4 regions of the Bacillus pacificus genome follow, and region 2 is predicted to be linked to each of the others. Evidence: riboswitches for the same ligand, from Rfam matches in the RefSeq annotation. Region 2 holds a riboswitch; each other region holds the start of a gene.
The links. Region 2 has a riboswitch for S-adenosylmethionine ahead of LMD38_RS10465 (hypothetical protein). Riboswitches for the same ligand answer to the same signal wherever they lie in the genome.

Region 1: it holds a riboswitch for S-adenosylmethionine, as region 2 does, so the genes downstream of both, LMD38_RS24075 (cyclase family protein) here and LMD38_RS10465 (hypothetical protein) in region 2, are expected to answer to the same signal.
Region 3: it holds a riboswitch for S-adenosylmethionine, as region 2 does, so the genes downstream of both, mtnW (2,3-diketo-5-methylthiopentyl-1-phosphate enolase) here and LMD38_RS10465 (hypothetical protein) in region 2, are expected to answer to the same signal.
Region 4: it holds a riboswitch for S-adenosylmethionine, as region 2 does, so the genes downstream of both, LMD38_RS26820 (bifunctional O-acetylhomoserine aminocarboxypropyltransferase/cysteine synthase) here and LMD38_RS10465 (hypothetical protein) in region 2, are expected to answer to the same signal.

Annotation. Positions count from the first base shown of each region.
Region 1 covers NZ_CP086328.1:4,670,071-4,678,198, forward strand. The annotation lists gene LMD38_RS24060 (MFS transporter) at 1-1,300, shown strand, start outside; gene LMD38_RS24065 (nucleotidyltransferase domain-containing protein) at 1,314-2,096, opposite strand; gene LMD38_RS24070 (PRK06851 family protein) at 2,218-3,327, opposite strand; SAM riboswitch class I at 3,477-3,589, shown strand; gene LMD38_RS24075 (cyclase family protein) at 3,676-4,308, shown strand; gene LMD38_RS24080 (hypothetical protein) at 4,336-4,716, opposite strand; gene LMD38_RS24085 (hypothetical protein) at 5,142-6,407, opposite strand; gene LMD38_RS24090 (LSm family protein) at 6,645-7,313, opposite strand; gene LMD38_RS24095 (hypothetical protein) at 7,472-7,921, opposite strand; gene LMD38_RS24100 (spore coat protein) at 7,942-8,128, opposite strand, start outside.
Region 2 covers NZ_CP086328.1:2,004,192-2,012,319, reverse strand. The annotation lists gene LMD38_RS10495 (serine hydrolase domain-containing protein) at 1-566, shown strand, start outside; gene LMD38_RS10490 (hypothetical protein) at 739-1,221, opposite strand; gene LMD38_RS10485 (short-chain fatty acid transporter) at 1,569-2,915, shown strand; gene LMD38_RS10480 (group-specific protein) at 3,016-3,309, opposite strand; gene LMD38_RS10475 (NAD(P)H-dependent oxidoreductase) at 3,306-3,881, opposite strand; gene LMD38_RS10470 (SWIM zinc finger family protein) at 3,904-4,293, opposite strand; gene LMD38_RS10465 (hypothetical protein) at 4,546-4,803, opposite strand; SAM riboswitch class I at 4,904-5,002, opposite strand; gene LMD38_RS10460 (hypothetical protein) at 5,125-5,316, shown strand; gene LMD38_RS10455 (ECF transporter S component) at 5,485-6,186, opposite strand; gene LMD38_RS10450 (ABC transporter ATP-binding protein) at 6,159-7,820, opposite strand; gene LMD38_RS10445 (energy-coupling factor transporter transmembrane component T) at 7,793-8,128, opposite strand, start outside.
Region 3 covers NZ_CP086328.1:1,293,499-1,301,626, forward strand. The annotation lists gene LMD38_RS06870 (serine hydrolase domain-containing protein) at 1-920, shown strand, start outside; gene LMD38_RS06875 (NAD(P)-dependent oxidoreductase) at 925-1,803, shown strand; gene LMD38_RS06880 (DUF3909 family protein) at 1,809-2,141, shown strand; gene LMD38_RS06885 (hypothetical protein) at 2,180-2,455, opposite strand; gene LMD38_RS06890 (1,2-dihydroxy-3-keto-5-methylthiopentene dioxygenase) at 2,760-3,272, opposite strand; gene LMD38_RS06895 (methylthioribulose 1-phosphate dehydratase) at 3,250-3,888, opposite strand; gene mtnX (2-hydroxy-3-keto-5-methylthiopentenyl-1-phosphate phosphatase) at 3,885-4,544, opposite strand; gene mtnW (2,3-diketo-5-methylthiopentyl-1-phosphate enolase) at 4,541-5,785, opposite strand; SAM riboswitch class I at 5,850-5,955, opposite strand; gene LMD38_RS06910 (pyridoxal phosphate-dependent aminotransferase) at 6,020-7,198, opposite strand; gene LMD38_RS06915 (carbon-nitrogen family hydrolase) at 7,213-8,076, shown strand.
Region 4 covers NZ_CP086328.1:5,209,771-5,217,898, forward strand. The annotation lists gene LMD38_RS26795 (GAF domain-containing sensor histidine kinase) at 1-183, shown strand, start outside; gene LMD38_RS26800 (response regulator) at 204-851, shown strand; gene LMD38_RS26805 (FMN-dependent NADH-azoreductase) at 1,041-1,667, shown strand; gene LMD38_RS26810 (transcriptional regulator YeiL) at 1,729-2,400, opposite strand; gene LMD38_RS26815 (YjjG family noncanonical pyrimidine nucleotidase) at 2,507-3,202, shown strand; SAM riboswitch class I at 3,474-3,579, shown strand; gene LMD38_RS26820 (bifunctional O-acetylhomoserine aminocarboxypropyltransferase/cysteine synthase) at 3,672-4,970, shown strand; gene metA (homoserine O-acetyltransferase MetA) at 4,954-5,859, shown strand; gene LMD38_RS26830 (homoserine dehydrogenase) at 6,001-7,296, shown strand; gene LMD38_RS26835 (YczE/YyaS/YitT family protein) at 7,320-7,946, opposite strand; gene LMD38_RS26840 (LacI family DNA-binding transcriptional regulator) at 8,045-8,128, shown strand, end outside.

The DNA.
Region 1 (8,128 bases), 2.6 Mb from region 2:
GCAACCTTCAGCTCCACCTCATCTAGAGTCTACAGAAACTATCTTTTCGAGCTCTATTACAAAACTTGTTGTTTTTATTTGTTGGCTAGCTATTCTAGCTGATGGATATGATTTAGGTATTTACGGTGCCGTTCTGCCAAAGCTCCTAGAAGACAAAAGCTGGGCACTTTCGCCGGCACATGCTGGTACAATTGCTAGCTATGCTTTATTTGGTATGTTTATTGGCGCTATTCTAGTTGGAACCATTACAGATCTAATTGGACGGAAATGGACGCTTATATGCTGCTTAGCACTTTTTTCTATCACAATGGGCCTAGCTGCACTTGCTCCTTCTCCCGAATTATTTGGTTTATCTCGGTTTATCGGAGGAATCGGATTAGGTGGTGTTATTCCAACAGCTTCAGCACTTACTGTTGAATATTCACCAAAAAAGCGACAATCTTTTATTTATGCTCTTATGTTTACTGGCTATCCTTTAGGGATCGTGTTAGGCGCTATTTTGTCGATGTTTATGTTAGAAGGTTTCGGATGGAGAACTATGTTTGGCATCGGAATGATTCCACTACTCCTTATTCCTTTCATTATTCGTTATTTACCTGAATCCATTCAATTTTTATTATCACGTAATCGCCAAAAAGAAGTTGACCAAATCCTTAATCGTTTTCAAATTGAATTCTATGTGAAAGATGAAACTCATCAACCCTCATCTAATATGCGAAAGAGAAATGGATTTCTTACTTTATTCTCAAAAGAATACAGAAAAGCAACGCTGCTCTTTTGGATCACTTATATAATGGGTATGTTTTTAATATACGGTTTAAATACTTGGTTACCTCAGATGATGCGACAGGCAGGATACCCTCTTGGATCTAGTTTATCATTCCTACTTATGCTAAATATTACTGCCGCTATCGGTGCATTATTTGCTGGAGCAATCGCCGATCGTATAGGAGCTAAAATTGTTATTAGCATCTCCTATCTTATGGCAGCTATATGTATTGGACTATTAACAATTAAACCATCTGTTACAATCATCTATCTTTTAATTGGTCTTGCTGGAATTGGATCAGTTGGCATTACTCAAATATTAAATGCATATGTAACACAATACTTCCCATCACATATCCGAGCTACTTCCTTAGGCTGGGGACTTGGACTTGGCCGAGTTGGCGCAATTACTGGTCCTATTCTTGTCGGTATTATTATGACAATGCAATATGACTTAGCATGGAATTTTTACTTATTCTCATTTGCAGGTCTTCTTGCAGCTATATCTGTTTTCTTTATTCCTACAAAATAAAAAGAGCACAAACTTACTTGTGCTCTTTTTCGTATACCGCAAACAACATATCTCGAAACAATGTATTTAAACTCTCAATATCGATCCCTAATCCCTTTTCAATTCCTTTTACGTATTGCTGATAGTAATGAATTTGTTCTTCTAAAAATTGATTCAACACCTCAATTTTCAATCCAACATCTAATTCAGTACCTGCCTTTTTCTTTATTAACAACCGTTCAATTTCATCTAATACGCTACGCTCTATTGATAATTCTGTAATTAATCGATCGAATTCTACAGGAGGCAAAGTTATTTTCTCCTCTAGCCACTTACAAGCCAAAATAGGACGCAATACATAAAAGTACTTTTTCAATTTTACATTCTCACCTTGCAAAAATTCACGATAATTTTTTGAAGCCATATGTAGGTAATGGTATATCGTTGCTTTTGGATCAAAATTCTTTTCACTCATTTGCTGAAGCTTTTCTGGAAAATTAGAGTTTTTCGAATAAAAAATGGGTGATCGAATCCATTCGAGTAAAGCTGGGTTTGACTTTGCAAATAGTTGTAACGCTTTTTTTATATCCCATCCGCTTATATCTAAATCATCACTAATCGGATACTCAATTACATCTCGTTTATCATGAATGGATAAATACCATTCTACCGGGTGCATATAAACGAATCTAACATCATAATCACTATCTTTTGATGGAAATCCCCATGCACGACTCCCTGACTCCACAGCGAATAAAATTTTCACATCATTTTCTTTCTCAATTCGTTCTAACTCCAACTTAATTTTCTCTCTCATTTCATACCCTCTCTATTTTTTGATTATTTCCTTGGAAATTCGACAAATATATTACTAAGTTTACTACATACTAAAATAGCTGTCAGAAAATTTCCGACAGCCTGTCAAAATTCGTTATTTTTTACTTGTTCTTTTCAGTTACACTAACCGCAATTCGTTCAAACTCTTTTTGAATCTCCTCTTTGTATGCATCTACTTTTGAAAAATCCATAGCAGCAATATAAATTCGTTCTAATTTATCACGAACTGATTTCGCTTTCGCTAAAAAAGACATCGCCTCATTCATTTTTGCTTTATATTGAATAGAGACGTCACGAATTTCCTCCGCATACTTCTCATCCGTCCCTGGTGTTACAATAAGGGCATACATATCTATAATTTCATCACCTTCACGGCTCGGAAAATATTCATGTGGTGCGGTGCTATCGAAAATCGCAAACCCTAATTCTCTTACGATAACCATATCAAGACTATTTGGATCAAACCCACAATGATATACTTCAACTTCAAATCCTTTTTCTTCTGCTACCTTAGCTAATTTTTTGAGCATTGTTGATTTCCCAGAACCTGGGCGTCCTTTTATAAAATAACGATGTGGTAATCCTTCTGTTAAGTTAGGAACAAAATCAACTGCTCCTTTCGGTGTAGCTGCTCCTAAAAACCGATGTTTCACAAGCGATTGTTTCCCAACTTTATCTGTAAATAATTTCTGAATGAGCTGCTCGGTTAGTTCGTTCGCTTTATTAAAATCAATATTACTAATATATATTTTCTCCCACTCATCATGTATAACTAATGCCTCGTTAAAACGAGCGTAAGCAGCTTGAAAAGCTTTGCTTGCTTCTGAAACAAATCGTTCAATTTCCACTTTCTGCTTTCTTAACTTATCTGAATCCCAAGCAATTCCTAAATTAATATACTCCTCGACAACTCCTGGCATTTTTGGCTCAATAACATGCGGTGATGTTCCATCAACAATTCCTACTTTTAACTTCGGGATAATGACACCATCAACCGATTTATTATCAGAAGAACAGTGTAAAAATTCAATATCATATCCCTTTTCAACCCATTCACGACCTATTACCTTAATTAAAGAAGATTTTCCCGTTCCAGGTCCACCCTTTAAAATAAATAATCTGTTTAGTCCTTTTAAATTCTCTTCATATAAATTATGAAATCCTCTAGCTGTATTTCCACCAGCATAATAATTCAATACCTTCCCTGTCACTGCACTCACTCCTTCGCAGCATTCTATTTACATAAGCTACAATATGCGAGCAACTTTATTTGGGTGAATACCTATTTTGTGTTGCACAGAAAAAGGAAATGAATTACAATTTTATTATCACGAAAATTCCGAACTTTAAATTGAATATACCTTTATCAAGAGAGGCAGAGGGACCGGCCCTTTGAAGCCCAGCAACCTCAGTTTATACAAACTGAATAGGTGCTAATTCCTGCAAAATGCATTGCATTTTGAAAGATAAAACGTAACTATTGTGTGCAAAACTCATCTTTCTTGATTATGAAAGGTGAGTTTTTTATATTTCAAAATATATACTTGGAGGTATTTAAAGTGAAAGTAATTGACCTATCCCAAACATTTGAAAACAATATGTCTCAATTTCCTGGAACACCAAAAATCAATTTAGAAGCCATTACAAGTGTTGAAGAGACAGGATATCAAGTTACAGATTTTCATTCTGTCGTTCATGTTGGTACACATTGTGATGCTCCTGCTCATTTCATTTCAGGCGCAACGACTATTGATCAATTGCCCCTAGATCAATTTGTAGGTGAAGCTGTTCTTATTGATGTAACTCATGTACAAGAACGAAAACTACCTAAAGAAGTATTACACAATGCTGACATAAAAGAAGGTGATATTGTCATTTTCCATTCCAACCTATCTAATAAATGGAATACAGAAGCGTATGAACAAGAAGCCTTTTATCTTTCCGAAGAATTAGCTGAAGAATTAGTTCAATTAAAAGTAAAATCTGTCGGTTTAGATTTCATTTCTCCTGACGAGGTAACGACAGAAACATCACCGATTCATCACATACTACTTGGGAATAATATTTATTTAATCGAAAACTTAACAAACTTAGATGCCATTAATGCGAAACGTTTCTTTTTCTCAGCAGCACCTTTAAAAATTAAAAATAGCGACGGTGCTTTCGCAAGAGCATTCGCTGTAATTTTTTAAACAAACTATACAAAAAAGCAAAGATCATCATTGACCTTTGCTTCTATTTCTTTTATTTAAACTAAGAAAGAATTGCTCAACGCGAGGACGTAACCAAGCTAAATAATCTTTCTCTTTCTTCTTTGTACAAGCTATTTCTTCCCCATCGACCATTCCGACAAGCTCTAGCTCTAACAGTTGCCTCGTAAATGCTAACATATTTATTTCTTCTTCCGGATACTCTTCTTTTAATTTCTCCTCAATTTCCCCTAATAAAAAACCGTCACGCATCATTGCCAATGCATCAATCCAAAGTGGCGGCATTTCATATTTTTCTCCTGTAATTGTATCTTTTACAATATAATTCTTTTGCTCTTTTCGAAATTGAATCGTGTGCAAGCATACAGTCGAATTTAATGTTAATTCCATCATACCACCTCTTTCATAATATCTGCATAGAAAAAAGGATGCGCGTGCACCCCTTCTTTTTCTAACACTACCGAACCGTTACATGAATAACAAATCTCATGTCGATATTTTCCTCCATTATAAACGAAGTATTTTATAAAAAAAACCCTTCTCGAAACATTTTATAAAATGTTTATATTTACGCAACAAGAACACTTTTCTGAAAAATATTTTCTTCTAGCGCATTATGCTATCGGTAAAAAAATCTCCACTTTCATTCCTAGCTCTCCGCTACTTTGAATCGCAATACTTCCTTGCTACTCCTCATGATCAATACAAAAACTCTACATATTATCTCATTAAATGATAAGGAAATTACTTTCAGGACAATATGTACGTTTATAACGCGAAAAGGAAGGAGATTTCCCCTTCCTTTTCATCACAATTTATATCCACCTTACTCGATCATGTAGCAATCCATCCGTAAAGTCATTTCCACCAACTACAAAATCATTCATATATAAATTCAAATATTCTCCGTACTTACTTTCTGTATTTAGTAATAATTCCTCTACATAATAGGCACCTTGTTTAAAGTTATCGAACAGTAAACTACACAAGCCAGCATAAATGCCACATCCTACTTGGAAGTATGTCGCATTCGTTTTATATTTATGAAAAACTTGACTGCTATTCATCACGTTATACATATAGGTCTCGCTATTTTCATAAACGAGTAATACACCGACTAGATCCTCGCCCGCAATCTCTTCTTCAGCTGGATTAAATACTTTACGATTCCAATTCCATAGATCTTCTACCTTATCTAAATTCTGTCTAATTATATTTGTTGTATACTCGTTAATTCGATAAAGAAACCCTACTTCCATGTTAAAGTTTTTCCCTAAAATTAAAACTTCCTCATGCGGCATCAAACAACCATAAAACTCTTTCTCTCCCAACTTTACTTTATACTCTGAAGCATATACATCTTCATAAAAGTAAAGAGGACGATGATGACTCATATACATCGGATAACTCCATATCGCTTCATCTAGAAATCGCTCTACTGCCCATGAAGCATACAGTGTATGAGGCTTTATAAGTGCTGTATCATTCAAAAATGACGTATCATGTTCTACTATATAGCATGCTCTTGGCTTTTCATTCGGGCGTTCCTTCATAAGTTCAACAACCATCCATTGAACGACACCTGGATTCATACCTGAGCCTATAATTGCTTTTGTATTTGTAAATTTATCTTTTTCCTTCTCAAATCTCGTATATCTTTCCGTAAGCTGAAAGCCGATTAAACTATCGTCCTGATCTACTGCCTCGTTTTCCAAAGCTGAATTAATATAACAAATTCCAAGTTCATTACAACAGCTTAATACTCTGATCGTATCTGCCCCCGAAACATCAATAACAACGCTCGTACTACTTTCTTTTAAATGCTTTTTAAATGTCACTACATCTTGGAGGTCTATTTCGGATAAAAACAATTGATCTTTCAAATTTGGAAACAACTCGTCATAATACGTCCTATCTTTTTGTTTTATATCAACCAAATAAAATGTAACATTCTTTATCACTTCATAAATCGGGTCTTTTTCATTTACTATCGCTTGATTTAAAATCGCTAAAACTGCTTTTGCTGCTCCACCAGCACTGCCAAGTAATGTAATCGATAACGAATTTGGAAACTGCTCCACCAACAAAACCCCTTTAATATATTAGTTAAGCAGTTCTCCCTCAAAAAAATAAATTGAATACATCAAAAGATAGCTCGTACATATTCTTTATAATTTCGCACAAAATTTCCTCTTCAACAGTCATACTAACATATTTATATTCAATTCATTTTTTCCCTCATATTCAAATCGATCTAAACAAATAGGCTCGACCTTTTCTTCTACATATAAAAGAAAAAGCCAGCCCTTTCAATTAACTTACGGACAATGGACAGATTTTACATGTTGAATATTTACATACATTTTCGCATCACGCGCCTTTAATATTTCAATATGACCTTCATCAATTTTTGCCATCTTTCCGATTTTATTAGATTCCTCACCTAAATCGAACACCATGATTTTGCCAGCCATTTTAATAAGCTGTTCTTCAAAAGTTCGAGCTAACGTAATATTTAATGGATTCACGGGGAGTTCATTTTTATTGAGGGCATAAGGCACTTGATTTTCTTTATACGGAATTAACCATTTCAAATGCTTTAAAGATATATACACTGTTTTATAAACCGGGCTATAAAAAACGATATAATCGTTCATTACACTTGTAACATATCCATGTATTGGAGCATTTCCAGCTACATAAATTTCTGTAAAAATCCCTTTAGAGGTACTTAATACTTTCCTCAAAGAAATTGAAGGAGATTCTCTCTTAATGACAGAATCAACATCTGGTTTTGCTACTTCTTCATCATGTGGTCGTAAAATTTTATAATGTTGTACATGATATAAAGATATATATACGTAGTCTTGTCCATTGTAAAGAACAACGATATCATTTCCTACGTCTATTAATACACCTTTAAATCTTTTTTCACCGATTAATTTAATATATATATTTTCTCCAATATTTTTATTCAACTCATTCATCTATATCCTCCTTCCTATAAATTTCTTCTTTCCTGTCTTCGGTAAAAAAATAATCAGGGCAAAGTTCTGTCTTAATAGTAAGTAATTCCTTTTCATACTATCGAAATAAGAAATTGTTCTTCTCTTTCCCTCATAATGCCCCTCTTATTTATTAAACATTATTCATCTTCATTCTTTTTACATTTAACTACTTGACTCACACTCTTAATATGATAATTAATGATATAAATGACCTCATCACAGTTTACTAGTGTAATACATTCCTCATGCACTTCACTTAATAAGCCTTCTACACACTCTGGGCCGCCACGATTAATCTTTACCCACTTATACTTCAAGTCACATAATACATCGACAAAAGTATCATCATCAGAGCAGAAACATGAAACATAGCAATCGTCACATTTACTTTCTTTCACTTTCTTAACTAGACTCTTCACGTGTTTCAATTGGTAATATACTAATTCACCAAGAGGGAGTTGTAATGTAAGGTAATCTCTTCCTAACGATACAAGTACCCCTACTCGACTCTCTGGGCCACGAAGATTTACTTTTACAGTCTCACCAACTAAGCACTTAATTTGCTCACAGCATAATACACTCTCCAAATTCATATCCTCCTTTCTTATTATCTTCCTCTACTTGATGGTCTTTGTGCGCGCTCTCGACCTGAACAACAGCTTTCATTATTACTTTCTTCGCTCTCTTCGCACGCTACTGTGACACTCTTAATATGAGGTACTGCAACTAATATAACTTCTTCTTTTACAATTAATGTCACAAACTCACAAGAAACATCTTGTAAGATACCTTCA
Region 2 (8,128 bases):
GAGAAGCAGAAGAAACTGCACCGCCTGGTTCCGATTTTTCTTACGATAACGGATCAGCAGAAACACTCGCTTGGGTGATTCGAACGATCACTGGTAAATCATTAGCTGAAAATGTTAGTGAGCGTATTTGGTCTCAAATTGGTATGGAAGAAAACGCGTATTACGTAACAGATGAAACAAAAGTTGAACAAGCTAGTGCTGGTTTAAATGCAACTGCTAGAGATATGGCTAGATTCGGGCAATTACTATTAAACAACGGGGAATATAACGGAAAACAAATTCTCCCTTCTTCTATTACTGAAGATATAAAAAATGTCCAAGAAGGTGAACTTGCAGTTGGCCCTGGCGCTTCCATTTCTTATCATAATCAATGGTGGATTCCGCACAATGAACAAGGTGCTTTCGAAGTGTTAGGTAGTTACGGACAAACACTTTACATCGATCCGAAAGCGAATATGGTAATTGTCCACTTCTCTTCTAATGCTACGCCAAGTAATGAAATCCATTCCGTTTACTCCAATATGTATATTGATATTGCACATCATTTAGAGAAGCTTCCACAGTAGTGGAAGCTTCTCATTGCAGTACATTATTTACACTACTATACCAATTACCTTTTTGTTATTAGAAGATGTTGAAAAAATAATTGCTTAAAATACGCTCAATTAAAATTTTATAAGCAGTTTACAATTTTAATTGAGCGTTTAACTAATACATCTACATCTTTTGGAGAATGTATTAAAACACTTCCCTTACAAAGATTGTCTGTTCATATTGGTCGAAAATTTCTTCTATAGATGAAAATAAAGTTTCTTCCGGTATGATGAACTTTATTTTTTGATCATTTTTTAACATAAAGGAAATTGTTCCATTATCATTAAAACCTGTATGAAACGTTCCTCGTTTATTTAATAGTACCTCTTCAATTATATTTATTTCAATTGAAAAGTTATTCTTTAATTGCAAGAGTTCATGTATATTGCCAGTATGTATTTTTGTATCTATTTCAGTTTCTAAGTTTAATTGTTTTTTCTCAATTTTTTTGAACCAGAACAAAAACAATAGCTCTGAAATACCAGGTAATTGTTTTTTATAAGCATGTCGACTATGAAACTGTCCGCCAATCTTTATAAAATATATACATTCACCTGTAATAAAAACTTTATAATATATATCTGCCGTAAACATTTTAGGCTTTAAAAGATAAAAACTTTTAATCATGATTCCTCCATCAATTTTAAATGTATTTGTATAAACATTTTTAGCTAGATTTGCGCTAAAACATATTACTCATGTAATGCAACACTATTGTATTGAATATCCTCTCCCTTTGCAATAGTTGCTTTGAAATCAGCTAGTAACCTTTCTCTATACTATCCCTATAAGCGCTACCCCATTTACAACCGTTTTCTTCTAGCATTTTAAAAGCAGAATCTGATACAAGGCTCTATATTAACCTATCAATAAATTACCACCCTTTAAATATCTGAATTTTCTTTATATTGAAGGTTATCCCCCAAACAACCTCGAATAATTGTAATACATATACATAAGGAGGTTGATCTATTTTGTTTCGTTCTTTTACTAATGGTTGCGTCGCCTTAGTGCAACGCTTCTTACCAGAACCGTTTATTTTATCATGTTTATTAACTGTTTTCGTTATCTTCTTTGGTATGTTTGCAACGCATCAAACACCTGTGGAAATGATTAATCACTGGGGGAATGGCATTTGGGGACTTCTCGCCTTTTCTATGCAAATGGCACTTGTACTCGTGACAGGATCTGCTTTAGCAAACGCTCCTCTCATTAAAAAATGGTTAACGAAAGCTGCAAAACTACCGAAAACGAATGGACAAGGTATTATTGCCATTTCAATCGTAAGTTTACTAGGGGCGTACATAAACTGGGGCTTTGGTATTGTTGTATCTGTTTTATATGCAAAGGAAGTAGCAAGGCAACTTGAAGGATTAGATTATAGGTTAGCCATTGCCTCTTCCTACTCTGGATTTCTCATTTGGCATGCGGGGCTTTCTGCTTCTATCCCTCTTACGTTAGCAACTGGCGGTGAAACGTTAATGAAAACGACAGCAGGAAGTATAAAAGAAGCGATTCCAATAACAGAAACGTTATTCTCACCATACGCTCTCGTGCCAGTTATTATTTTTCTCGTTACGATGCCTCTCATTAATAAAGCGATGCATCCAGATGAAAAACATACGATAACGGTAGATCCTAGCGTATTCCATGAAGAAGCTGCCGCTCAAGAAGTAGAAAAAAATACGTTCGCTGAGAAAATGGAAAATAGCATCATTATTACACTTTGCGTTGGATTGTTAGGTCTCATTTATATTTTCAATTACTTTTATACGAAAGGTTTTAACCTTACACTTGATATCGTTATTTTTATGTTATTAATTGCTGGACTTATTTTCCACCGTACTCCGATTCAATATATTCGCGCTTTTTCAGATTCTACAAAAAGTGCTTCTGGTATTTTACTTCAGTTTCCATTTTATGCAGGAATTATGGGGATGATGATTGGAGCAAATAGTGAAGGACTTTCACTTGGAGGAGCTATTTCAAATTTCTTTATTAGCATTTCAAACGAAACGACTTTCCCACTCTTTACTTTTTTTAGTGCTGGCATCGTTAATATTTTCGTTCCATCTGGTGGCGGTCAATGGGCTGTGCAAGCACCCATTATGATTCCAGCTGGTGCTGAACTTGGTGTACCTGCTGCAAAAACAGCAATGGCCATTGCGTGGGGCGATGCTTGGACGAATTTAATTCAACCTTTCTGGGCATTACCGGCATTGGCAATAGCTGGTTTAGGCGCTCGTGATATTATGGGATTTTGCGTCGTGAACTTACTATATGCAGGATTTATCATAAGTCTATGTTTCTTATTTATTTAAACGAAAAGCTAGTTTTATACTAGCTTTTTTATATAATAAATCTCTTATTTCCCACGCAATTTATAATCGTTTCCCACTCTATCTCCGTAAGATGTAATGACTAAAATGCAAAAAAGTCTTCGCAAATTTTTCCGATCAGGTGTGGATGTTCCCTCAAAAAATTCCACTGTAACGCTTTTGGAAGAAAATATGTTTCATATTCTTTACTTCCCATTACTACCTCATCAACTTCTCTTTCACAAATTCCTCTTATCAAGTAGTCATTTCTTAACTCTATTTGAATTTGCCCAAATGTTTCACTACATTCCTTCAGTTGAAGTAAACATGTAATATACGTTCGCAAAAGTTCGTTGTCATCCCCGCAACACTTTATAATACGTTCCATTTCATTCATAGTGTACGAGCCTTTTCTTCTATTTGTAATAACCACTTTTCCCGCTTCTCTCGTTTACTCGTTTTCACAGATTGAAATACTGACCGTTTTATATCGCGAATGCCGCAAAAACGTAAAACACCTCTCTTCATTATAATCCAATCCGCTGATCGATATAGTAATGCGACGTACCATAACGGTGAGTCTAACGTATTAATTACCCAAGCCTTCTTACCTTTCAATAAGCCTTTCGGCAGGGCCCCTTCATATTTATAAGCAAATCCAGCTACGAAAATGCGATCAATAAATCCTTTTAAAATAGCTGGCATCCCCCACCACCATATCGGATAGATGAATAGAAGCATATCTGCTTCTTCTACTAATGTTCTATACCGGGCTGTTTCCTCTTCATTTACTAAATCACGTCTTTTCTTCTCTTCATTAAAGACAAGGACGGGATCAAATTGTTCTTTATATAAATCAAGTACTGTAACCGAATGATTAGTTTCTTGCAATCCTTTTTGCACATGCTCTAAAATCGCCGCGTTAAAGCTTGAAGGACTAGGATGAGCGTATACAATTAGTACATTCACTACAAAACAACTCCCTCATAAGTTAAAGTTTCCCCTTCTTTAACATCTTCTCTACAATTTGCACGTTTTTTGAACTTTGTAACAACCGGTTTAATACTATAAGTAACTCTTCTTTTTCTAAACCTTGCAATTCCGATTTAACCGTACTCTCGCCAGCACTTTGAATATCATAAACAACCGCCGCCATATGTTTACAATAATTTTCATATGGACACTCACAACTACTTTCTGAAAAATCATCGAGTTCAATCACTACTTCATAATTCCCTGCATTACCAGTCACAAATGCAAATACTTTATTATTATGTATTTCTACATCTTCTACATGTCCATCTTCATAATATTCATACCCTCTATCAATAATGTGTTTCGGGATATACCTATATAGTTCTTTTATTAAATAAGCGTACATAACAACACCTCTTCCTTTAATTCCCTTTTGACTTCTAGAGCCACTGCATGTTATTCTAATAACTGTCAAATAGCAAGTCTATATGACAAAACGACTGACACCTATTCGGCGAAGGTGTCTCTTTTCATTTGCAGCCGATATGAATTGCCTCTTTCAGGCACATTCAATTTTTGACACTACACACTCAACACCATTCCCTGTATCAGGCTGCTTAAGCAGTCTTTTACTCTACATACTTCAAAAAAAGAGAGCTTAGCTCCCTTTTCTCGCCTTATAAAATACCCCTTTTTCAGCATAGAGATATTCATCAGCTAATGTAATTTTCCCATCCAGTTTCAGTTCATCTAATAATCTTGATAAATAAAATTGATGTAACATCTTTTTCGTGAATTTTCCTTCATGATGCGAAACGATATGTTCTTGAATATCTAACAATGATATTGGCTTATCTTGCTCTATCATATATTCATAAACTGTACTACGCAGTTTTACGTATTTTTCGAGTGTCACAGCAATGCGCAACCCCTTTCTTCTTAATATAAATTTTCGTAATCGGTTTTTTTGCAATAAAAAAACCTCTCCGATAAGAAGAAGTTACGTATATATCTTCATCTTATCTCCCAGAACAAATTTGTTCTGCTGGAATTAGCACCTGCATCGCGGTTGCTGGGTTTCATCGGGCCAGTCCCTCCACCTCTCTGGATAAGAAAATATTCACTTAATTCTTACTATACGTAATTTCATTTTAATTGTCAAACAAATATAACGAATTATATTTTCTTCTTTACTGTTCATACTATACATATATGAGTATGCAAGGAGGATTATGAAATGCATCAAAATGCTCGTGGATATGTACAAGATTCTTTTCAATCGTTACAAGAAGCAAAACATTGTTTAGAAGAAGCACTACAGACTGTTGAAAAAGATTTTAATCGCGCTCGTATTGAGCAATCTCTTTATGCGATCGAACAAGCTATTCAACGCTGCGATTACACCGTTCACATTTTAGAACAAGAGTGAAAAAACTTCCCATCATAAGGTGGGAAGTTTTTTCAAATGGCATACTTCATAATTATTGCCGTTATAATTAAAAAATATACAGAAAAATGCTCCTTACAATATGTAAGAAGCATGAAAGAGGCAAACGAATATGTAAGTCGCGACCCTACCTTATATGAGTATGCTTTTCTATACCATGTTATGCTTATCCAATATGCCATATTTCTTTTTAAATCTTGTAAGAATCGTAATCCAAGACGTACTAAATAGTAGTAAGAACACAACATTTGAAATCGCATGGCTCAAATCGAAATAAAAACTTGCGATATAATACGAAATGACTGTTTCCCATGTCGCCTCTCGTATAAAACCGAGAAGCCCCCAGAAATTCATAATCCAGCCAAATAAAAATCCAACAAACAATCCGTATAGAAGTCTTCCCCATAGCTTTTTCATTAAAAACGTATTCCGCAATAATCCAGCTATAAAGCCAATCATACCCCATGAAAACATTTGCCACGGCGTCCACGGACCTTGTCCTAAAAAAATGTTAGATACGATAGCCGCTGTTGCACCAATCATAAAACCAGTTTCACTTCCAAACACAATTGCAGAAACAATAATGACAAAAGAAGTCGGCTGTACACTTGGTAAAAGAGAAAATGGTACACGACTCACTGCTGCAATTGCTGCTAACACAGCAACGAGAACAATTTCACGTGAAACAAACGCCTTCTTTTCAAAACGGATATAGAAAGGTAACATAATAACAACTAATAAAAACAAACTACTTAACATGTAATAACCGTCCATGATAAGTGTAGTAAAAAGTAATGTACCTATCATCACTGCAAAAATACATATTATGAATGCAACATATCGTTTGGACACGCTTCGTACACATCCTCCCACGTTAATGCATATGGCAATTCTTTTCGAATAAATCGATTGATAGAGGTTGTATAAAAGAAGTTGCCACTAAAAAATTCTTTCGGTGCATCATTCATAATGACTGCTCCATCAAATAACATCATACATTGATCCACGTATTTCGCTGCAAACTCAATATCATGCGTTGCCATTACAATTGTTGTCCCTTCTTTTTGCAGTTTCCTAAATAACTCTCCTACCCTTTCTTTCTTCCACGGATCTAGTCCTTTTGTCGGTTCATCCAGTAATAATAAAGTCGGCTTTGACAATAACGTCGTACATAATGCAAGTAATTGTTGCTCTCCCCCGCTACAATCATGCGGATGGCGTTCTTTAAGTGCATATAGCCAAAACTTTTTAAGCTGCTGTTCTGCTATTTCTTTTCCTTGTTCTCCGTATAATTCACGCGCTCGTTCATACACCTCGTCCCACACTGTATCAAATGTAAAATGATAATATGGATGCTGCGATACATACCCGATACTTTTAAATCGTTCTTTCGAATCAATTTTATGTATCACTTTCCCATTCCACTTTACTTTCCCTCTTCTCGCTTTTTGTAATCCCGCTAAAATCGTTAGCAGTGTAGACTTCCCTGTGCCATTTTTTCCAACGAGAGCTACCCATTTTCCTTTTTCAATCGATACTGTTAAATCTCGTAAAATGAGCGGACTATTCTTTTCATATTGAAACGAAATATGCTCTGCACTTAAAATGACTTCTTGCTTTTCCCTTTGTACTATTGGCTCATTTACATATGATATCGCTGAAAAATCATTCATTTTCATTTGTGCTTCTCGCACTGTAAATGGTATATCTTTCGCATTCCACTCTAAAAACAATCTTGGGATTTGTGGAATAAATGGACGAAATCCTTCTACTTCCCACATATTTGCTACAACTGTTTTCGGACTACCGTCATACACGATTTGGCCGTTACTCATACAAATAACGCGCGTAGCAAGTGGTATTACCTCATCTAAACGATGTTCACTTAAAACGATCGTAATGCCAAGTTCTTCATTAATACGCTTTAACAACCCTAAAAACTCTTTCGCAGCAATTGGATCTAACTGCGCAGTTGGTTCATCTAATAATAGTAACTTCGGCTGCATAACTAATACGGCAGCTAAATTGACAAGTTGCTTCTGCCCGCCAGATAACGTATGAACAGATTGGTGCAATAAATCTTGGAATCCTAAGAAGCTAATAAGCTCGGCTATTCTTTTTTGAATAATATGTGATGGTAATCCGATATTTTCTAAAGAAAATGCTAATTCTTGAATGACCGTATCCATTACGAGCTGATTTTCTGGATTTTGAAATACCATGCCAATTTCTTGGGCAGATAACAAGTCCGGTACATTTTCTAATAAAGTACCATCATAATATGTATCCCCAGTACGCTTACCAATTGGAAGTAATTCTTTTTTTAAATGTTTTAATAAAGTCGTCTTCCCGGATCCTGATCCTCCAGCAAGTACAATAAACTCTCCTTTTTGAACAGAAAGAGAAATATGCTGTAACGCTTTTTCGTTTTCATCAGCATATACAAATGATAAATTGTTTATTTCTGCATGCGCCACCATATCCATTCCCGTCCTTCCATTATAATTGGTAAACTAATAAACATCGTAAATACGACAAACATCATCCCATCGAACTGCTGAAATAAAATCGATTCGACTTTCGGATAAATAATCAATTTTCCTCCGCCATAATTACTACATATAATAGCAGCTATAAATAGAATGCTTAAATAACTGAGCGTATACCAATCGCATCTTTCCATTCTATACCGAATATAAGTCGTACGTTTCGTTACACCAAATCCACGAGCTTGCATAGAATCTGCCGTTTGTAATGCATCTTCTAATGAACAAATTAATAATACTTGCAATAG
Region 3 (8,128 bases), 710 kb from region 2:
GAAAGCAATTCAATGGAACAGTTTTGGTAACAGATAAAGAGCATGTTATATTGAATAAAGGATATGGGTATGCTGATGTTCAAAATAAAATAGAAAATACGCCTCACACAAAATATCGTATCGGTTCTATTACGAAAACAGTTGTGGCTACATCTATTTTACAACTGCAGGATCAAGGGAAGCTAAATATTCAAGATAATGTAAATAAATATATTCCTTCATTTCCGGAGAATAAAAATATTACGTTATATCATTTATTAACGCATACCTCTGGTTTACCTGAACACGCAAAAGGCAATGTTAATGCTGCCTCCCGTTTACAGTTAATGAATTGGATTGGACGTCAAAATTTAGAATTTCCTGCAGGAACAGGTTGGAGATATACAGATTATAATTATATGGTGCTTGCCTATATAATAGAACATATATCGAAAAAACCTTTAGGAGATTACATAAAAGAAAATATATTTATAAAAGCAGATATGCATGAATCTGGTATGGGAAATATGGTACCTGGAGATAAAAATTTCACAAAGGGTTATGTGAAAAAAAATCAAGAGCTTGTACCAGCGCAGAAGGTAGGCATGGATTGGCTATATGGTTGTGGTGAGATGTATACGACAGTTGGAGATATGAAGAAATTAGACGAAGCAATTATAAATGGGAAACTTCTTTCTGAACAAAGTATACAAGCGATGTTTTCACCTTCAACAGAACGAAAATATGCATTTAGTTTTTACATATATCCGGATTATTTTCATAACCATGGTGTACTATCTGGGTGGAATACTTTCAATAATTTTAATAAAGAAAAAGGGACTTTTGTTATTTTATTTTCAAACGTGAAAAATAGTATGGATGATGACTTTAATAAAGATTTCCGAAAGATGGTAAGTGATTTATTAGAACAAAGGGGATGAGAAAATGAAACATAAAAATGTATCAATTGGTTTCATTGGTATTGGTGTAATGGGAAAAAGTATGGTGCGTCATTTAATGCAAGACGGTCATACAGTATATGTATATAATAGAACAAAATCGAAAACAGACTCTTTAGTGCAAGATGGTGCAAATTGGTGTGATACACCGAAAGAGTTAGTAAAGCAAGTTGATGTTGTAATGACTATGGTTGGGTATCCACATGATGTAGAAGAAGTGTACTTTGGGATAGATGGAATTTTGGAGAATGCAAATGAAGGCACAATCGCAATTGATTTCACGACATCTACACCAACATTGGCAAAACGTATTAATGAAACTGGAAAAAGTAAGAATGTATATACGTTAGATGCACCTGTATCTGGAGGAGACGTTGGTGCGAAAGAAGCAAGACTCGCAATTATGGTCGGTGGAGAGAAAGAAATATATGATAGATGTTTACCGTTATTTGAAAAACTAGGAACAAATATTCAGTTGCAAGGGCCTGCTGGAAGTGGACAACATACAAAAATGTGCAATCAAATTGCGATTGCTTCCAACATGATTGGAGTATGTGAAGCTGTTGCTTATGCGAAAAAGGCTGGATTAGATCCTGATAAAGTATTGGAGAGTATTTCAACGGGAGCAGCAGGTAGCTGGTCATTAAGTAATTTAGCTCCTCGAATGTTAAAGGGAGATTTTGAACCAGGTTTTTATGTAAAGCATTTTATGAAAGATATGAAGATCGCGTTAGATGAGGCTGAAAGATTACAATTACAAGTACCAGGTTTAAGTTTGGCGAAGGAATTGTATGAAGAGCTAATAAAAGATGGGGAAGAAAATAGCGGAACACAAGTGTTATACAAAAAATACGTAAGGGGGTAAATGAGATGGATCTTCAAAAATTTGATGAGATGATTGATACTGTACAAAGAGCAACATGTATACAAATTAATGAAAAACAAAAAGAAGCTTTTAAACAAAAATATGATTTTGAACCGAATTTCGAATATGGAAGAGATGAGAAAGGGCATTACGTTATTCGAACTTCAAAAAAGATGCTAGAAGAAATGGAATTTTATTTGGCATTGAAATATGATCGAGATGGAGTTGACCTTTACATGGAAGCGGAGATTGATGGTATATATCATGTATCTGTTAGCTATAGTGAAGACGCTTTGCATCTACAAGAATTGTTTCAATTTCTAGAAGAAAATAAATAAAAGTCCTCATTTGAGGACTTTTATTTTTAATTTTGTAATTATAAGCTAGAAGCCCGGCGGCATCGTTCGATTGGGAATGGAATCACTTGCGCGATGTGATTAGGACCAAATTGTTTTGTACGAGCATGGCGTACTATATAAAATGCACAGAGAATTGAAACAGGAATAGCACCGAATAAACCAAAAAGTAAAGCGCTTACACAAGATGCAACAAAACCTAAAACACCAACTTCTAACTCTTCCATAATAGCTCCTAGAATAATAGGAAGTGCTCCACACGTAACCCCTAGTATAAGTGCGATAAGTAAACTCATGATTCTCCCCCTCTGTTTGCGATTTTCTTTTCCTTCTTAGTTAATTGTAGTATATCATATATAAAACAGAATTTTCAGAAAAAGTTCAAAAAAAGTTCAATAAATGTTCAAAAAGTATTAATAAATATACTTGAAAAATTGAAGGGAGAGATTGTACTGAAAAGAAGGAATAATACGGTTAGAACCATAAAAAATCAGGCTTATTTCAAAATGAAATAAGCCTGTTCCATAGGAGGATGTATATATGTAGAGTGAATAAAAGGTTGGAAAAGGGGGTCCAAGGCCTTTTATTCAACTAACTACCTTAATAGATTGGAACCCAGCCTTCAGTTGTAACAAAAATACGAATAGCTACAACTTGACGATCATCTTGCAAGGTAAAATAATGTCTTGCATTTTCAGGAACAGATATGAGATCGCCTGGCTCAAGTTCAACGTCAAAGAATGTCCCATCTTTTCCTTCAATGGCAAAGATGCCATGACCACTAACAATAAAGCGAACTTCATCATCAGTATGATGGTGTTCTTTTTGGAAATTAATTAATAGTTCGTCAAGGTTAGGTGTGCTATTTGAAAGTGAAATTACATCATGTGCTTTATAACCTCGGCGTGATGAAACATCAGCAATTTCTTTTGAAAACACAGCTAATATTTCAGCTTTGTTTTCATCTGTTAATGAGTAATTTTCTTTTAAATGAGTAGGAAGTTTGGAAATATTCCATTTCTCATATAAAACGCCTTCCTCTTGTAGAAATTTTGATACTTCCACTTCATTTTCAATGCGAGTATTTATTTCATGAATACGAATTTGCGCCATTAGAAACGCCTCCTTGAATTGATAATAGTTTTATATGAAATTGGAATAAAAACTCATAAGCTTCTAATCTTTTCTTTGCATCAAAGCTATCTCGGCCCCATACGGTAATACCATGGTTACGGATTAATACTGCCCCCGAATCTCCTTGTATATGCTTGCGGAAGTTTTCTCCAAGCGTTGGGATATGGGCATGGTTTTCGATAATAGGAATGTTTATTGTTGCACCTTCTTCCCAAATATCGAGAGCTTTAATAATTTCTTGATTTTGAAGTGTGACTGCATCACTATATAAATTTGTGATAACATTGTTATCGGTTGTATGAACATGAAGGACGCATCCAGCATTCGTATTATTATAAATATGTGTATGCAAGATTGTTTCTGCTGAAGGACGTAATTCAGTTTCTAATACGGGAACCCCTAGATGATCTACTAATAGAAAATCATCTGGAGTCGTTTTTGTTTTATCTTTACCACTTGCTGTAATGAGAAAAGTGAGTGGTTCATGACTAACCTTTATAGAAATATTACCACTCGTTGCTGGAAACCAATTTCGTGTTGTTAATTCTTTTTTTATCTCGCTTAAGTCATACCATTGACGAAAAAGTTGTTTCATAATTTCACCTCCAACAAATGTTTTAATTCGTTTTGAATATCGTGAAACGATTCAAATGGTGTATAAGAAATATGATTTTCTTCACATTTTGTAATAAGGAAGTCACGAGCGAACACTTTATCCGCTTGTTTCGCAGCTTGTAAATCAGTAATTGAATCTCCGATTACAATATGGAAGTCATTTGTATTACTTAATTTACGGATGAGTGATGATTTACATAATCCGCAATGATTTTGACAATTATGATCACAAGGATGAGGCCAATTCACCGTAATGTATTCATTTGAAAAATCTGTTTCATTACAGTAAATTTGCTCTTTCGGAATGAGTCCTTGTAAGAGTGGATAGACGAAGAAATCCATTCCACCTGATATAACATAAAAGGAAATATTATTTTTATTTACAAATTGTATAAATTCATGAAAACCATTACGGATTTCAGCAGTCTCTATTAAAAATTGAATAATTTCATCGTGCAGATTAGTAGGTATGAATTGAAATAATTGAGAAACACCTTCTTGAATAGATAGCTCTTGTGATAAAATTCTATTCTTTACTTCTTCAGCTTCTGGTGGTGCAAATTTTTCCATAATGGACATAATGTTATCATTATTTGTAATCGTGCCATCGAAATCACAAAATACTTGAATACTCATAATTTCACCTCATGAGAGGGATTTCCCCATATTTGTAGTGCGCTATGCAAATTTATGTCATCTACTTCATGGAGTGGTTTATTTTGCAAAGTAGCATCAATTGCAGCACGGAAAGCTTTACCGCCGCCCTGCGCCCCATTTGGATGTCCATGTATTCCGCCACCAGCATTAATAACAACATCTTTACCGAAATCTCGTACAATAAAGGGAACGAAACCAGGGTGAATACCAGCAGACGGAACAGAAAAGCTCTTCTTGAAAAATGAATCGCCTTCAGTTAAATATTTTGAGATAGCAAGAGCTTCCTCTTTTTCTAGCGCAACACTTCCGTATGGAGATGGGAATAATGAAAAGTCAGCCCCAGCATAACGGAGTAGCTTTCCGAGTAATAATGGAGATGAAACTCCATATAACTTGGATGCGGAATAAGCACCACTTACAGCAGGGTGTGCCATAATAGGAAGCGGGATTTCATCATCTTCTGCAAGTGATTGTAGTACATCTAGTCCGTAAGAGAATACGTTAAATAATAGAATATCAGCTCCAGCTTGCACTGCACGTTTCGCATTTTCTTTTAAATCAAAAGTTCGTCCTGTTAAATTTACGGCATATAACGTTTTATGTCCGTACGTTTCATATACGGATTGTAAAACTTCTTTTCCAGATACGATGCGTTTCGTAAGTGGTGTTAATGCATTTTCGAATAATATCTCATCATCTTTTACGATATCTACACCACCAATTGCTTGATCGCGTAATTGCGTTTTTAAATACCCAATATTTCGTCCAATCATTCCTTTAAAAATACTCATTAAAAGGGGACGATCATGTACTTGTAAAAGATTTCGAATACCATCTATCCCGAATTTTGGACCAGGAAACTGTTTTTTTAATTCGTCTGAAAAAGTTAAGTCAATTAATTTTACTTCGCCATCAAGTGATAGCTTTCCAAATGTAGTCGTTAAAATTGCTGGTAAATCTGGACTGAAATTTAATAACGGATATTCGATTTTAATAATTCCGCGTTTCACTTTTTTACGTAAATACGAATTGGTATGTTCATGTGCAGCTAATTCCTCAACATGAATGACGTTGCCTTTATGCTGCTTTAATTGTTCTTGCAATAAATGTGGCAAATGAGTCCAAGAGCCAATTGTTAAACCGAGTGCAATTTGCTCAGCTTTTTTTTCTAAGTTATGTGAATCATCATGGATTAAATATGTCGCTATAATTCCGCTCATTGTTATAACCTCCTAGTTAAATAAAAAAACCTCTCAGCTAAGGAGAGGTTTTTTTACAACCAGCTCCTTATCTGTCAGCGTAATGCTGCGAGAATTAGCACCGTGTCTACAATTGTAGATCGGTTGCCGGGTTTCGTCGGGCTCGTCCCTCCACCTGCTCTTGATAAGAAGTATTTAGAAATGTTTAAATTTTTAAGATAACTGAATTTTGTCAGATATTTTTCATGTTGTCAATTACTTTTTGAAAAAATTTAATTTATCAATTCGATGAATGGCTTCTCTTAACCTATCTTCTGTATGTAAGAGACCAACACGGACATACCCTTCGCCATGCTCACCAAATCCAACACCAGGAGCAACTGCGACATGTGCTTTTTCTAGTAAAATATTAGAAAATTGCTCAGAAGTATATCCTTTTGGAACAGGAAGCCATGCAAAGAATGATCCTGTTGGAATGTTTACATTCCAACCAATTGAGTGACAAGCTGAAATAAGAGCGTTTCGTCGAGATTCGTAACTATTTACAAGGTCTATTACGCAAGACTGTGAACTTAATAGTGCTTCGCGGGCGGCATCTTGAACTGCACCGAAGATGCTAACATACATATGATCTTGTAATAGGTTGATTGTTTCAATCACACTTTCATTCCCTACAGCAAAAGCGATGCGCCAGCCAGCCATATTAAAAGTTTTCGATAATGTGTAAATTTCGATTCCTGTATCTTTGGCACCGTCTGCTTGTAAGAAACTAACTGGCTTTTGACCGTCGAATCCTATAGCACCATAAGCAAAATCATGAACAACTAATATATTGTGTTTATTGGCAAAATGAATCGTTTCATCAAAAAAATCTTTTGATGCAGTAGCACCTGTAGGATTATTTGGATAGTTTAAAAACATTAATTTTGCACGCTCGGCAATAGAATCATCAATTTTCGCATAATCTGGTAAAAAGTTATTTTCTGCAATAAGTGGCATTGTTTCAAATTTTGCTTTTGCTAAAGCGACACCTGATAAATAATCTGGATAACCTGGATCGGGAACGAGAATCGTATCACCAGGGTTTGTAAAGCAAACTGGTAATTCTACTAATCCAGCCTTTCCACCAAACAAAATAGCAACTTCAGTTTTCGAATTTAATTCTACGCCGTATTCACGTTGATAGAATGTTGCTACAGCTTCTTTTAAGCTTTCGTGTCCGCGAAATGGCGGATATTTATGATGAATGGTCTTTTCAGCAGCATCTTGCAAAGCTTTTACGATATGCTGCGGTGTTGGTTGATCTGGATTACCTTGACCTAGATTAATAACATCGTGACCAGCTGCAACGACTTTGTTAACTTTTGCAACAAGTGAAGCGAAAAATTGTGTTGGCAATGATGTTACTATCTCAGAAGGTTGAAATGATTTCATACTTTCCACCTCTTTTGAAAGTTGTTACAATTCTAGTGACAAATGATATAATCTTTCCAGTATTTTGTAAAGAAAAAAATGAGAATGGGGCTGAAAAAATGAAAGTCGCATGTATTCAGATGGATATTGTCTTTGGAGATGTAGAAAAAAATATTGAGAATGCTAAAAATAAAATAAGCGAAGCGATGAAGGAAAGACCAGATGTTATCGTCTTACCAGAACTATGGACAACAGGTTATGATTTAACGAGACTCTCTGAAATTGCAGATAGGGATGGATTGGAAACGAAAGAAAAGTTGATAGAATGGTCGAAACAATATGGTGTACATATTGTTGGTGGTTCTATAGCAAAGCAAACGGAGCGAGGTGTTACAAATACAATGTATGTTGTAACGAATAAAGGAGAACTAGTCCATGAATATAGTAAAGTGCATTTATTTCAGCTTATGGATGAACATAAATATTTAATCGCTGGAAATCGTACTGGTGAATTTAAGTTAGATGATGTAGAGTGCGCTGGCACAATTTGCTATGATATTCGTTTTCCGGAGTGGATGCGCGTTCATACTGCTAAAGGTGCAAAAGTTTTATTTGTTGTAGCTGAATGGCCATTAGTTCGTTTAGCACATTGGCGTTTGCTATTACAAGCAAGAGCAGTTGAAAACCAGTGTTATGTTGTAGCATGTAATAGGGCAGGGAAGGATCCAAATAATGAGTTTGCTGGCCATTCTTTAATTGTCGATCCTTGGGGCGAAGTTGTTGTAGAAGCAAATGAAGAAGAAGCAATTCTATTTGGAGAGCTTACATTCGAGAAAATTAAAGAAGTACGCAAAGGAATTCCAGTTTTTGCGGATCGACGTCCAGAATTATACAAATAAAATGTTGACAAGTGATTTTTATTCTTGGTATAGTCTTCAACATAAAGTTAAA
Region 4 (8,128 bases), 2.0 Mb from region 2:
ACGGAGAAGAATGTATCATTAGAAATAGTAGATCAAGGAAACGGCTTTGTAGAAAAGGATATAAAAGAGAAGAAATCACTTGGCATGACTACGATGCGCGAAAGAGTAGAATTAATCGGTGGAACAATTAAAGTTGTAAGTGATAAAAAAAGAACAAGTGTAAAAGTAAACGTACCATTATGATGTGAAAATGAGGGAAGTTTGTGAAAATAAAAGTATTGTTAGTGGATGATCATACAGTCGTTTTAAAAGGATTAGCATTTTTCTTAAGTACACAGGAAGATATAGAGTTAGTTGGAGAAGCAAGCAATGGGAAAGAGGCACTAATAAAAGTAGGGGAGACGAATCCTGATGTTGTGCTAATGGATTTATATATGCCCGAAATGGATGGTGTTGAGGCGACAGCGTGTATTAAAAAAGAATATCCAGATGTGAAAGTAATTGTATTAACTAGCTTTTCTGATCAGGCGCATGTGTTACCAGCATTAAGGGCTGGAGCAAGCGGGTATATTTTAAAAGATGTAGAACCGGATCAGCTTGTTGAGGCTATTCGAAGTGCATATAAAGGTAATATTCAATTACATCCTGATATAGCAAATGCTCTTCTCTCTCAAACATTACCTGTAGAAGAAAAAGAAGAAGAGCCTTCTATTCAAGTGGATGTGCTAACAGCGAGAGAAAATGAAGTATTGCAGCTATTAGCGAAAGGGATGAGTAATAAAGAAATCGCTTCTGTTTTAGTTATTACAGAAAAAACGGTAAAAGCTCATGTAAGTAGTATTTTGAGTAAGTTGAATTTATCTGATCGTACGCAAGCGGCATTATATGCAGTGAAAAATGGAGTTGTATAAGACGAAAGTCGTAAGACCTAGTTCGCCTTTAGAAGGTGGACTTTTTTTATGGAAAAATACGTCTATGTGAGGACGAAATTGTCTTGATATAAAGATAAAATATGTTTGTAAGCAACAAAACAACAATTACAAGGGATACCTTTTTAAAAGCATATAACAACATAAGAGTGAGTAGTAGGAGGAAAAACAATGGCAACAGTTTTATTTGTAAAAGCAAACAACCGCCCAGCGGAACAAGCAGTTAGTGTGAAATTATACGAGGCATTTTTAGCGAACTATAAAGAAGCACATCCAAATGATACAGTAGTAGAACTTGATTTATATAAAGAAGAATTACCATATGTAGGCGTAGATATGATTAATGGTACATTCAAAGCAGGTAAAGGATTTGATTTAACTGAAGAGGAAGCAAAAGCAGTAGCAGTTGCTGATAAGTATTTAAATCAATTCCTAGAAGCTGATAAAGTCGTTTTCGGTTTCCCATTATGGAACTTAACGATTCCAGCAGTATTACACACATATATTGACTATTTAAACCGAGCTGGTAAAACATTTAAATATACGCCAGAAGGCCCAGTTGGTTTAATTGGTGATAAGAAGATTGCATTATTAAACGCGCGCGGCGGTGTATATTCTGAAGGTCCAGCAGCTGAAGTAGAAATGGCTGTTAAATATGTAGCAAGCATGATGGGCTTCTTCGGTGCAACAAACATGGAAACAGTAGTTATTGAAGGACATAATCAATTCCCAGATAAAGCAGAAGAAATCATTGCAGCTGGTCTTGAAGAAGCAGCTAAAGTAGCAAGTAAATTTTAATTGAAAATAAAATCGTCACTCAAAAAAGTAGCATTAACAGATAAACGTTAATGCTACTTTTTTATATTTTAAGTTCGTCAGCTAGTTTTTCTAACTGAATTCGATCTTGTATGTAATAGGTTCTTCCATCTTTCCGTAAGTAATTTTGTTGGCAAAATTGGTTTAATACATATAAAAGGTGACGGTAGCTAACATTTAAGTATTCCGAAACCTCGGTATGTTTTTCTATATAACTGTTATTTTGTTCTGTTAATAGAATAAACGCCGCTAATCGATTTTCGAACGGATAACTATTATTTTTAGCATAACTTTCTGTTCGGGTAATGGTTTTCTCACCGATAAATTTGCATAGTTTCTGTAGAAAGGTAGCATCTTGTAACAAAAGATGCTGACAATCCTTAAGAGGAAGCGCTAAGCATATACAATCTTCAATTACTTCCACCGTTTTCGTAATAGATTCTACGCCAATTAATCCTAATTCCCCAATGAACGAAGGTGCCTGAATAAAGTTAATCAAAGAGACCTTTCCGTTTTTGTGACTCATATATATTTTTGCTTTCCCAGCAATTAAGTAATAAAGATAAGGAACATCGACCCCTTCATTACATATCTTTTCTCTTTTCTGAAAGGAATGTAGTTCAGCATACGGTAAGATATCAAAAGAAAAAAGAGTATGGAAATTGTAAGTTTGTATGTAATGAGAGATTTCTTCGCTATTTCTGCTGACTTTCATGTTTTCACCTCATGTTTAGTATGAGATATCTCCTATTATTTTTACAAGAAAGAATGATACGATTTACGTAAATTTGTTTTTGTAGAAAAGAGAGTGTGAAGGGCTTATGAAAAAATATAAAACATTATTATTCGATGTAGATGATACATTGTTAGACTTTCAAAAGGCAGAAAAATCGGCATTACGTATGCTTTTTGAAGAGAAAGGGATGTTTCTAACTAGCGAAATTGAAGCGCAATATAAAAAAATTAATAAAAGTCTTTGGACTGCTTTTGAAGAAGGTGAAATAAGTCGTGATGAAGTTGTAAATACACGATTTTCAATTTTGTTTAAAGAATACGGGGAAGAAGTAGATGGGATATTATTCGAAAATAATTATCGCAGTTACTTAGAAGAAGGAAATCAGCTCATGGAAGGTGCTTTACAATTTATAAATCAAATTCAAAGTGAGTACGATTTATATATAGTGACAAACGGTATTTCTAAGACGCAAGATAAACGATTACGTAATGCAGGGTTACATGCCTTGTTTCAAGATATTTTCGTTTCTGAAGATACAGGTTATCAAAAGCCGATGAAAGAGTATTTTGATTATGTTTTTGAAAGGATCCCTAACTTTGTTCCTGAAGAAGGGCTCATTATTGGGGATTCGTTAAGCGCTGATATGAAAGGTGGATATGTAGCGGGAATTGATACTTGTTGGTTTAATCCAGAAAAGAAATGTAATAATAGCGAGATTGTGCCAACATATGAAGTGCAAAATTTTGAAGAGTTATACGCGTTATTGAAGCAACATGTGTAATGAGAATAGGCAGTGGAACTTTCGTCTCTACTGCCTATTTTTTATTGGTAGTTTCATTATGTTTTGGAAGTAGAAATGCATTTCCGATAGCACCTGCTCGAATCGTTTGTAATAGTAAATTAAGTGAAGGTTTTAAAAGGTCTTTTTCAAATGAATATAGAATATATTTCTTTTGTTATGTACATTAAATTCCTTGTAGTTAATTTAGAACATTCAGAAAAACTGATTGACATTAGGAAATTATTGCTATAAAATCAACGGTAATTGCATAGTCTTATCAAGAAAAGGTGGAGGGACAGGCCCGATGAAACCTTGGCAACAGCCGTATAACGGAATTGTGCCAAATCCTGCAGGTAATAAACCCTGAGAGATAAGAAAGAGCCTTTAGAGCGTGTTTTCAAACTGCTCCTTTCTTGTTTTCAGGAAAGGGGCAGTTTTTTATTTTGTATAAAAGAAAGGAGAATAAGAGATGGGAGAATCATGGGGGAAAGGAACAATTTGCGTGCAAGGTGGCTATACGCCAAAGAATGGTGAACCGCGTGTTTTACCGCTTTATCAAAGTACAACGTATAAATACGATACTTCGGATGATTTAGCAGCCTTATTTAATTTAGAGGCAGAAGGATATATATATACGCGTATTGGAAATCCTACTTTAGCTGCATTTGAGCAAAAGCTAGCAGATTTAGAGGGTGGCGTAGGAGCTGTTGCAACGGCTTCTGGGCAGGCTGCTATTATGCTTGCTGTTTTAAACATTTGTAGTAGCGGAGACCACTTGCTTTGTTCTTCCACAGTTTATGGCGGGACGTTTAATTTATTTGGAGTGAGTTTGCGTAAGCTTGGTATCGATGTTACATTCTTTAATCCGAATTTAACTGCTGATGAAATTGTGGCCCTTGCTAATGATAAGACGAAACTCGTTTATGCAGAATCGCTAGGAAATCCGGCGATGAACGTTTTAAATTTCAAAGAACTTTCAGATGCAGCGAAAGAGTTGGAAGTACCTTTTATCGTGGATAATACATTAGCAACTCCTTATTTATGCCAAGCATTTGAACATGGAGCAAATATTATCGTTCATTCTACGACGAAATATATTGATGGTCATGCAAGTTCGTTAGGTGGCATTGTTATTGACGGAGGGAACTTCGATTGGACAAACGGGAAATATCCTGAACTAGTTGAACCGGATCCAAGTTATCACGGCGTAAGTTACGTTCAAAATTTTGGTGCAGCAGCTTATATTGTGAAGGCACGTGTTCAATTATTAAGAGACTACGGAAACTGTATGAGCCCATTTAATGCGTATGTTAGCAATATCGGCTTAGAAACATTGCATTTACGAATGGAGCGTCATAGTGAAAATGCTCTTGCAGTTGCTAAGTGGCTTGCTGATCATGAACGTATTGAATGGGTGAATTATCCGGGATTAAATAGTAATGAAAATTACTCGTTAGCACAAAAGTATTTGAAAAAAGGTGCTAGTGGTGTTTTAACATTCGGCATTAAGGGAGGATTAGAAGCAGCAAAAGAATTTATCGCAAATGTAAAACTAGCAACTCTCGTAACGCACGTGGCTGATGCGCGAACTTGCGTTATACATCCCGCAAGTACAACACATAGACAATTAAGTGCTGAAGATCAGCGCTTAGCTGGCGTCACATCAGATTTAATTCGTCTATCAGTTGGTATAGAAGATGTTTCGGATATTATTGCAGATTTAGAAGCAGCGCTAGTCGGAGGCAAACAACATGCCGATCATAATTGATAAAGATTTGCCAGCTCGCAAAGTGTTGCAGGAGGAAAATATTTTTGTAATGACAAAAGAGCGAGCAGAAACACAAGATATCCGGGCATTGAAAATTGCTATATTAAACTTAATGCCTACAAAGCAAGAAACAGAAGCGCAATTACTTCGTTTAATTGGCAATACACCGTTGCAATTAGATGTACATTTACTTCATATGGAATCACACCTGTCCCGTAATGTCGCACAGGAACATTTAACGAGTTTCTATAAAACATTCCGTGATATTGAGAATGAGAAATTTGATGGACTCATTATTACAGGAGCACCAGTTGAAACCCTTTCTTTTGAAGAGGTAGATTATTGGGAAGAGCTTAAACGTATTATGGAGTATTCAAAAACGAATGTAACATCTACGCTTCATATTTGCTGGGGGGCACAGGCTGGTTTGTATCATCATTATGGTGTTCAAAAGTATCCTCTTAAGGAAAAAATGTTTGGTGTATTTGAACATGAGGTTCGTGAGCAACATGTGAAATTGTTACAAGGGTTTGATGAGTTATTTTTTGCCCCGCATTCTCGTCATACGGAAGTACGAGAGAGTGACATTAGAGAAGTGAAGGAGTTAACGTTATTAGCCAACTCTGAGGAAGCGGGCGTTCATCTTGTTATTGGGCAAGAAGGAAGACAAGTGTTTGCGCTCGGTCATAGTGAATATAGTTGTGATACGTTAAAGCAAGAATACGAGCGAGATCGTGACAAAGGGTTAAATATTGATGTGCCGAAAAATTATTTTAAGCATGATAATCCAAATGAGAAGCCGCTTGTAAGGTGGAGAAGCCATGGAAATCTATTATTCTCTAATTGGCTAAATTATTACGTGTATCAAGAAACCCCTTATGTATTATAAAAAAAGATTGTGTAACACGTGGCAACGTTTTCTCTGCAGTGGTTAACTTATATTTTTCCGAATGTTCTAAAAACATTGTTTTTCAGATTTTTTACTCATATAATTTCATCTAAACACAATTTTTGAGGGGTGGACAGTATTATGAAAGAAATTCAAGTTGGCTTATTAGGTCTTGGGACAGTTGGTAGCGGTGTAGTTCGTATCATTACAGATCACCAAGAGCGACTGATACACCAAGTAGGTTGTCCTGTAAAAGTAACGAAAGTGCTAGTACAAAATATTGAAAAAGAGAGAGAAGTAGAGGTACCTTCTACTCTATTAACGCAAAATGCAAATGAAATTTTAGATAATCCAAATATTGATGTTGTCATCGAAGTGATGGGTGGCATTGATGACGCAAAATCGTATATTTTACAAGCTTTACAAAGCGGGAAGCATGTTGTGACTGCCAATAAAGATTTAATGGCGTTACATGGAGCGGAACTCTTAGCGGTAGCAAAAGATAATAAAGCAGATTTGTTTTATGAAGCAAGTGTAGCCGGAGGGATTCCGATTTTACGAAGTATCGTAGAGGGACTTTCTTCAGATCTTATTACGAAAGTAATGGGAATTGTAAATGGAACGACAAATTTTATTTTGACGAAAATGTCAGATGAAGGGAGAGCATATAACGACGTGTTAAAAGAAGCTCAGCAACTTGGATTTGCAGAAGCAGATCCAACATCAGATGTAGAAGGTTTAGATGCAGCAAGAAAAATGACAATTTTGGCTACCCTTGGTTTCTCTACAAATGTAGAGCTTGGAGATGTGAAGGTAAAAGGCATTACTTCTATTACAGAAGAAGATATTGAATACAGTAAGAGTTTAGGATACACGATTAAATTAATCGGTCTTGCGAAGCGAGATGGTGAGAAATTAGAGGTTACAGTTGAACCGACATTACTCCCAAATACACATCCTCTTGCGGCCGTGCAAAACGAATATAACGCTGTATATGTGTATGGTGAAGCAGTTGGAGAAACGATGTTTTATGGACCAGGTGCAGGAAGTTTACCGACAGCAACAGCTGTTGTTTCTGATTTAGTAGCTGTAATGCAAAATATTAGATTAGGGGTAACAGGAAATAGTGCTGTAGTCCCGCAATATCAAAAAGTATTAAAAGAGCCAGACGAAATTGTTGTGAAGAAATTTTTAAGACTTCATGTGAAAGATGAAATTGGTGTATTTGCAAAAATTACTTCGTTATTCTCTGAGCGTGGTGTTAGCTTTGAAAAGATTATTCAGATGCCACTTGAAGAGAAAGGAAAGGCTGAAATTGTCATTGTAACGCATCGTGCATCTCTTGCTGATTATGATTATATTCTACATACGTTGCAAGGGTATGAAGAAATAGATTGTTTGAAAGCAAACTACCGAATTGAAGGAGATGCTAAGTAGTATCTCTACTAATAAAAAACCTATTAAGCAGCTTGCTTAATAGGTTTTTTTCTATTTAAAATTTGTGTACCAACTTGAATAAATGCTTGTATAATCCAGCCTGTTGTAAAGGATAAAATAATTGTTCCAAAATAGATAGGTCCATCTAATAAGAAGCTTAATGTTAAAAATAAGAATGCTAACGAAATTTCTGTCCTTCTAAATGTCCATTTCTTTTTCTCAGCAACTGTTAAAACGAAAGCTTCTTGAGGTGCTGCGCAAAGATTTGTAGAGACGTAAAGACCAATACCGGCTCCAACGAATAGATTTCCGCAAATAAGTGTTATATATTTTGGAAGAGAACGGATAGCGTCCATAATAGTCGTAATGGAACCAATCCAATCAACAAAAAGAGAAATAAGAACCATTGTTACAATTGTACCGATCGTAATTTGTTTTTTATTCCAAAAGAGTACGATAAGGGTAAAAGCAAAGTTAATCATGAAAATCCAAAAACCGATACTTATCCCAAAATTTTGATATAGTGCAATAAAGAAGGAATCATAAGGGCTCAGTCCAAAGGAAGTAATTGTCGTCATCATATTAATGCCGATGGCGAGAATGAGTAGACCGCCAATGAAAAATATATGTTCTAATTTGACTCGAAGCATAGTTGTATATCCTTTCAAAAAGTATTTGCTAGGAAAGGATATATTGTGGAAAGCTTACCAGGTCAAGGGAGAATTTTTGCAGGGAAGGGGAAAATGAGATGACGAATATAAGAAAGATTGCTGAACTTGCTGGGGTATCTGTTTCAACTGTTTCACGTGTACTAAATAATCATCCATATGTG